2 linked regions of the Mariniflexile sp. TRM1-10 genome follow. The main gene of each other region encodes a partner of the protein of the gene in region 2 in a complex. Links are inferred from orthologs where the notes say so. Each region holds a gene or a part of one and is shown on either strand. Other genes may lie near its edges.

What was found.
Region 1: the proteins of secA (region 2) and secY are in contact, whole or in part, in a crystal structure (PDB 3DIN), measured with the Thermotoga maritima proteins. The link is inferred for Mariniflexile sp. TRM1-10 from one-to-one orthologs. Residues at the interface, in WP_004082002.1 of Thermotoga maritima: Glu261, Ala262, Arg263, Lys300, Ala301, Arg302, Thr303, Ile304, Ile305, Leu323, Tyr324, Asp325, Pro326, Val329, Ser330, Tyr333, Ile336, Lys340, Phe345, Val349, Glu363, Phe364, Tyr374, Ser375, Gly376, Gly377, Glu393, Ile395, Thr482, Ser483; in WP_004081795.1 of Thermotoga maritima: Glu108, Gly109, Glu110, Glu111, Ala236, Glu237, Arg238, Arg239, Ile240, Thr241, Ile242, Gln243, Tyr244, Ala245, Arg246, Arg247, Val248, Thr249, Gly250, Arg251, Arg252, Val253, Tyr254, Gly256, Ala257, Ser258, Thr259, Tyr260, Leu261, Pro262.

The regions. Positions count from the first base shown.
Region 1 is NZ_CP022985.1:477,974-481,326, reverse strand. The notes cover bases 116-3,045. They hold secY (preprotein translocase subunit SecY), read left to right. Parts: upstream 116-872; coding sequence 873-2,219; downstream 2,220-3,045. Other genes in these bases: rpsM (30S ribosomal protein S13), read left to right, coding at 2,649-3,023; ykgO (type B 50S ribosomal protein L36), read left to right, coding at 2,530-2,646; infA (translation initiation factor IF-1), read left to right, coding at 2,229-2,444; rplO (50S ribosomal protein L15), read left to right, coding at 405-857; rpmD (50S ribosomal protein L30), read left to right, coding at 208-390. Also shown: more of rpsE, read left to right, coding at 1-115; rpsK (30S ribosomal protein S11), read left to right, coding at 3,125-3,353. UniProt on the Escherichia coli protein: The central subunit of the protein translocation channel SecYEG. Consists of two halves formed by TMs 1-5 and 6-10.
Region 2 is NZ_CP022985.1:183,711-188,048, reverse strand. Bases 356-4,270 are described here. They hold secA (preprotein translocase subunit SecA), read right to left. Parts: upstream 3,910-4,270; coding sequence 556-3,909; downstream 356-555. Other genes in these bases: CJ739_RS00940 (DUF2795 domain-containing protein), read right to left, coding at 4,077-4,270. Outside these bases: CJ739_RS00950 (PsbP-related protein), read right to left, coding at 1-326; more of CJ739_RS00940, read right to left, coding at 4,271-4,298. UniProt on the Escherichia coli protein: Required for protein export, interacts with the SecYEG preprotein conducting channel.

The DNA.
Region 1 (3,353 bases), 290 kb from region 2 along the record:
AGGTGTTATTGCTGGTGGTGCTGTAAGAACAGTGCTTGAGGCAGTTGGTGTACATGATGTATTATCAAAATCTCAAGGATCATCAAATCCTCATAACGTTGTAAAAGCAACTTTTGATGCTTTATTACAATTAAGGGATGCCAATACCATTGCTCGAGATAGAGGTATTTCACTTGAACAAGTATTTAAAGCTTAATACAGACAGAGATGGCAAAAATTAAAGTAACAAAAGTTAAAAGCGCAATCAATTGTCCGCTAAGACAAAAACGAGTATTAATATCTCTAGGTCTTAAAAAGATCGGTCAGGTAAAAGAGCACGAAGCTACATCAAGTATTCTTGGTATGGTAAGTAAAGTAAATCACTTAGTTTCTGTTGAAGAAATTAAATAATAATATACTGAAAAATGGATTTAAGTAATTTAAAACCTGCAGAAGGTTCAGTTAAAAATCAAGGAAAAAGAATAGGACGTGGACAGGGTTCTGGTAAAGGTGGTACGGCAACCCGTGGTCACAAAGGTGCTAAATCCCGTTCTGGTTATTCTAAGAAAATAGGATTTGAAGGAGGTCAAATGCCACTTCAAAGACGTGTTCCTAAATTTGGTTTTACTAACGTTAACCGTGTAGAGTATCAAGGTATCAATTTAGATACCTTACAACAATTGGTTGATGATAAAAAAGCAACTGACACCGTAGATTTTGAAACATTATTCACTAACCGTTTAATTGGAAAAAACGACCTAGTTAAAATATTAGGTAGAGGTGAGTTAAAAACAAAATTAAAAGTATCAGCACATAAATTTACTGCTTCAGCAAAAGCTGCTATCGAAGCTGCTGGAGGAGAAGCTGTAACGTTATAAGACCTTATTGTAAGTATGAAATTTATAGAATCGTTAAAGAATGTTTGGAAAATAGAAGAACTAAGAAACAGAATCATAGTTACACTTGGTCTGTTATTGGTTTACCGTTTTGGTGCTCAAGTAGTGCTGCCAGGTATTGACGCTGCCCAATTAGAGGGTTTAGCCGATAGTGCCGATGGTGGTTTATTAGGGTTACTTAATGCTTTTACAGGTGGTGCTTTTGCAAATGCTTCGGTTTTTGCATTGGGTATCATGCCATACATTTCAGCTTCTATTGTTGTTCAGTTAATGGGAATAGCAATTCCTTATTTACAAAAACTACAAAAGGAAGGTGCTAGTGGTCAAAAGAAAATTAATCAAATTACACGTTGGTTAACTATTGCAATCTGTTTGTTACAAGCACCAGGTTATTTAGCTAGTTTACCAGCATTGGGAATACCTACAAGTGCATTTTTACTAGGCACAGGACCATTATTCTATTTCTCTTCTGTTACTATTTTAGTAACAGGCTGTATCTTTGCCATGTGGTTAGGAGAAAAAATTACCGATAAAGGTATTGGTAATGGTATTTCCTTATTAATTATGGTGGGTATTATAGCAACAATGCCAGCATCATTTATTCAAAATGCAGCTACAAGATTGGAAGGTAACAACGTGATGCTTATTCTTTTTGAATTGGTATTATGGTTCGTTATCATTCTTGGATGTATTATGTTAGTTATGGCTGTTAGAAAAATTGCAGTACAATATGCAAGAAGAACTGCTTCAGGCGATTACGAAAAAAGCGCCATGGCAGGTTCTAGACAGTATATTCCATTAAAGCTTAATGCTTCTGGAGTAATGCCTATTATATTTGCACAGGCAATTATGTTTGTTCCTAGTTTAATTGGTGGCTCTTCACTTTTAAAAGAAACTACTTTTGGATCTTGGATGCAAACTAACTATGCAGATATTTTCGGGTTGGCCTATAACATCACATTTGCTATATTAATTATAATATTCACATATTTTTATACAGCAATTACGGTGCCTACCAATAAAATGGCAGACGATTTAAAACGTAGTGGTGGTTTTATTCCTGGTATTCGTCCAGGTTCTGAAACTTCTGAATATTTAGATAAGATAATGTCTCAAATTACCTTACCGGGTTCTATATTTTTAGCATTCATAGCTGTGTTCCCAGCGTTAATAGTTAAAATTATGGGCGTTCAACAAGGATGGGCATTATTTTTTGGAGGCACTTCATTAATCATTTTAGTGGGTGTAGCTATAGATACTATGCAACAAGTAAACTCTTATTTGTTAAATAGACACTATGATGGCTTGATGAAAACAGGTAAAAATAGAAAAGCAATAGCTTAATATTATACTATGGCAAAACAGGCAGCAATAGAACAAGATGGAACCATTATAGAAGCATTATCAAATGCGATGTTCCGTGTTGAATTAGAGAACGGTCACATTGTGACAGCACATATTTCCGGTAAAATGCGTATGCATTATATTAAATTATTGCCAGGAGATAAAGTGAAATTAGAAATGAGTCCTTATGATTTATCTAAGGCGAGAATAACTTATAGATACTAAAGATTAAGTTGAAAAGTTATAAAGTAAAAAGTTAATACTTAAACAACTTTAAACTTTAAACTTTAAACTTTTAAACTAGAAAAAGATGAAAGTAAGAGCATCAGTAAAAAAAAGAAGTGCAGATTGTATAATCGTACGTAGAAAAGGTAGACTTTACGTGATAAACAAAAAGAATCCTAGATTTAAACAAAGACAAGGGTAATTATGGCAAGAATTGCAGGTGTAGACATACCAAAAAACAAAAGAGGAGTTATAGCTTTAACTTATATCTATGGAGTAGGTAGAAGTAGAGCTAAAGAAATATTAGCAGCAGCTAATGTTGATGAAAGTATTAAAGTTCAAGATTGGAACGACGACCAAATTAGTGGTATTCGTGAAGCTGTTGGTACTTTTACAATCGAAGGTGAATTACGTTCTGAAATCCAATTGAACATTAAACGTTTAATGGATATTGGATGTTACAGAGGAATTCGTCACAGATCGGGGCTTCCGTTAAGAGGGCAACGTACAAAAAACAACTCTAGAACTAGAAAAGGTAGAAGAAAAACTGTTGCTAACAAGAAAAAAGCAACTAAATAACAATTAGTCTTTAGTATTTAGACGTTGGAAGGAATCTGTTTGAAATTATAAAAGGTTTAGGATTCTAGCGACTATCAACTAATAACTGAAAACTATAATAAATGGCAAAATCAAACACAAAAACTACAAAAAAACGTAAAGTTATTGTAGACTCTGTAGGAGAAGCTCATGTTAATGCTTCTTTCAACAACATTATAATTGCACTTACCAACAAGAAAGGAGACGTAATTTCTTGGTCTTCTGCTGGTAAGATGGGATTTAGAGGTTCTAAGAAAAACACGCCTTATGCTGCACAATTAGCTGCTGAAGATGCTTCGGCTGTTGCTTTAG
Region 2 (4,338 bases):
TTATATTCAACAGCAGAGCCTAATTCATATTGGAAAACGGCTAATAAATTTGCTGAATTTATGTCAGAGGCTTTCATAATTGCTTTAAGCTTTTTATCCTCGCCAGCTACTAAATTTTTGCCCACATCAGCTATCCGCTCTGTCTGTTCTTTTGATTGAATCACCCAATTATCGGGAAGTTTCATGGAACAATCAAAATAACTATTAGAATAAATATTAGTATTAACGTTCCCATAATCGAAATTATCAGGTTTTCCAGTCGATGAACAATGTGTAAATAATCCTAACATGAGGATACCAAAAATTGAATAAATTAAGTTTTTCATTTTCTAAATACTTCGTTTATAATCATTAATATTTTGTCAGTATAATTGAATTCTAATGGTCTCGCCTAATGTTTGCCAACAATCGTATAACCACAATAAATAGCAATACAATTGTAGTTATATTATGTCTGTAATATATTACTTTTTAATGAGGTATATAAAAAAAATCCTGATAGGAAACTATCAGGATTTTTTAAGTTATGGGATTTCTGCTTTCGCAGAAATAGTATTAATCTTCAACCAAAACCCAGTCGCCTTTGGCCAATAAAGGCTCGGCTTGTTTGTATTTAAGGGTTTTGTTTTCACCAGTAATAACTTGCTTAATAGTTACTTGGTCATTGCGTCCAATTTTTGGTTTATCACGTACAATGGTTTCAACGACATGTTGTTGGCGTTGGGTATTGCCCGCAGCTCTATTTTGTGCCGAACGTTCATCTAAATTAGGTATTTCGTCTTTTTGCACATTCAGTTTTTCCTGTTTGCGCTCTCTGGCTTCATGAATGGTGTTTTGTGTTTCTTGAGGTAATTCACCTTTAAATAAGAATGAAATTACGTCTTTATTCACTTCATCTATCATGGATTTGAACAATTCAAACGCTTCAAACTTATAAATAAGTAATGGGTCTTTTTGCTCATGCACAGCCAATTGCACCGATTGTTTTAGCTCGTCCATTTTACGTAAATGGGTTTTCCAAGCATCGTCAATAATGGCAAGTGTGATGTTTTTCTCAAAATCCGTGATTAATTGTTTACCATGGGTTTGGTAAGCTTTTTCAAGATCGGTAACGACATTTAAGGTTTTTATGCCATCGGTAAAAGGAACGACTATGCGTTTGAATTTATCACGTTGGGTTTCATATACATTTTTAATAACAGGGAATGCAAGGTCTGCATTGCGTGTCATTTTTTCTCTGTAATGATCGAATGCGGTACGGTATATTTTACTGGTAATTTCTTGAGCCGAAAGTTTTCCGAATTCAGCTTCTGAAATTGGCGAACTCATTGAAAAATAGCGAATCAATTCAAATTCGAAGTTTTTAAAGTCGTTGGCAGCTTTATTGGTTTCAGCAATCCCTTCGGCTGTATCGAAAAGCATATTAGCTAAATCTACACGCAGGCGCTCGCCAAATAAGGCATGGTGGCGACGCTTGTAAACGACCTCACGTTGTGCGTTCATAACATCATCATATTCTAATAAACGCTTACGAACACCAAAGTTGTTTTCTTCTACTTTTTTCTGTGCACGTTCAATAGATTTTGAAATCATGGAATGCTGAATGACTTCGCCTTCTTTTAATCCCATTCTATCCATCATTTTAGCAATACGCTCACTACCAAATAAACGCATTAGATTATCTTCTAGTGATACATAGAACTGCGAACTTCCTGGATCTCCTTGACGACCTGCACGACCACGTAACTGGCGATCCACACGACGTGAATCATGACGCTCGGTACCTACAATAGCTAAACCGCCTGCTTTTTTAACTGCTTCAGTCAATTTAATATCGGTACCACGACCTGCCATATTGGTGGCAATGGTTACTTGTCCAGGTTGACCGGCTTCGGCAACAATATCAGCCTCTTTTTTATGGAGTTTCGCATTTAATACGTTATGCGGAATTTTACGAATGGTAAGCATTTTACCAAGTAACTCACTTATTTCTACCGAAGTCGTACCAATTAACACTGGGCGACCGGCTTGTGAAAGTTTTGTTACCTCATCAATAACGGCGTTGTATTTTTCGCGTTTTGTTTTGTAAACCAAATCTTCTTGGTCATTACGGGCAATTGGGCGGTTGGTTGGAATCTCCACGACATCCAATTTGTAAATTTCCCAAAATTCGCCAGCTTCTGTAACTGCTGTACCCGTCATACCAGACAGTTTGCGGTACATTCTAAAGTAATTTTGAAGTGTTACCGTAGCAAAGGTTTGCGTAGCATCTTCAATTTTTACGTTTTCTTTAGCTTCAATCGCTTGGTGTAAACCGTCAGAATAACGACGACCATCCATAATACGACCGGTTTGTTCATCAACAATCATCACTTTGTTGTCAATGACCACGTATTGAATATCTTTTTCAAATAAAGCGTAGGCTTTAAGCAATTGACTAAGCGTATGAATACGTTCCGATTTTATACCAAAATCTTTGTATAGTTCTTCTTTTAATTTAGCTTCTTCGGCTAAAGGTAAATTCTGGTTTTCAATTTTTGCTATTTCAATACCTATTTCAGGCATAATGAAAAAGTTAGGGTCATCTTTTCCAGAAATGTATTCAACACCTTTATCGGTCAGCTCTATTTGATTGTTTTTTTCTTCAATGACATAGTATAATTCGGCATCAACCTTTGGCATTTCGCGGTTGTTGTCCTGCATATAAAAGTTTTCGGTTTTTTGAAGTAGTTGTTTAACACCTTCTTCACTTAAAAACTTAATAAGCGCTTTGTTTTTAGGCATCCCACGGTAAACACGCAGTAATTGAAAGCCGCCTTCTTTAGTATCTCCAGAGGTGATTAATTTTTTTGCTTCGGCTAAAACGCCTGTTAGATATTTGCGTTGTACGGCAACAATATCATCTATTTTGGGTTTTAACTCATTAAACTCATGGCGTTCACCTTGCGGAATAGGCCCCGAAATAATTAATGGTGTACGGGCATCGTCAACCAATACAGAATCCACCTCATCGACAATCGCGTAATGGTGTGGGCGTTGTACCAAATCGTTTGGTGAGTGTGCCATATTATCACGTAAGTAATCGAAGCCAAACTCGTTGTTGGTACCATAGGTAATATCGGCATTATAAGCTTTTTTACGGGCATCGGAATTTGGTTGGTAGTAATCGATACAATCTACAGTCAATCCATGAAACTGAAAAATAGGCGCCATCCACGCGCTATCACGTTTTGCTAAATAGTCGTTTACGGTTACCAAATGCACCCCTTTTCCAGCAAGCGCATTTAAATACATAGGAAGCGTCGCTACCAAGGTTTTACCTTCACCCGTTTGCATTTCGGCAATTTTACCTTGGTGCATGGCTATACCTCCAATAAGTTGTACATCGTAGTGTACCATATCCCAAGTAATGGCTTTTCCTGCAGCATCCCAAGAGTTGGACCAAATAGCTTTATCATTATCTAAAGTAACGTAATCTTTTGCACCTGATAATTCTCTATCAAAAGTGCTTGCCGTTACTGTAATAGTGGTGTTGTTTGTAAAACGTTTTGCAGTTTCCTTAACTACGGCAAAAGCTTCTGGTAAAATAGCGTCTAAAACATCTTCAGTAGTTTTGTAAGCATCATCTTTTAGTTTATCAATGTCTAGATAAATATCTTCACGTCTGTCAATGTCTTCGGTGTTTTCGGCCTCTTCAAGTAATTTTGCAATTTGGTCGTTTATAGGCTGTATCGCTTGTGCAATAGTCGCCTTAAATTGTGCTGTTTTAGCCCTTAGTTCATCGTGTGACAATCCTTCTATAGCAGCTTCAAAAGTCTTGATTTTGCTTACAATAGGCATAATGGACTTTACATCTTGTTTCGATTTGTCGCCAACAAATACTTTAAGTACAGAATTTAAAAAACTCATGTGTATATATATTATATGTTAACTAGGAAAACTTCCTAGTGGTAAATTATTTTGTTTTTGTTGCTTTTAAAAAGCAATCAAAGATACATTTTGTTATATGTTTTATAAAGATTTAAGACAAAAAAAAAGCCTCAAACCGAGACTTTTTAACTTTTCTTTATGCTTTATTAATATTCATCTTCATTCCAAAGGTAATCTTCATCTGTTGGATAATCAGACCAAATTTCGTCAATTGAATCGTAGGCATCACCTTCATCTTCAATAGACTGTAAGTTTTCAACAACCTCCAAAGGAGCACCCGTTCTAATAGCGTAATCTATTAACTCGTCTTTTGTTGCTGGCCAAGGTGCATCACTTAAATACGATGCTAATTCTAAAGTCCAATACATTTTATATGCGTTTTAATTTTGTGCAAAAATAAATTTTTAG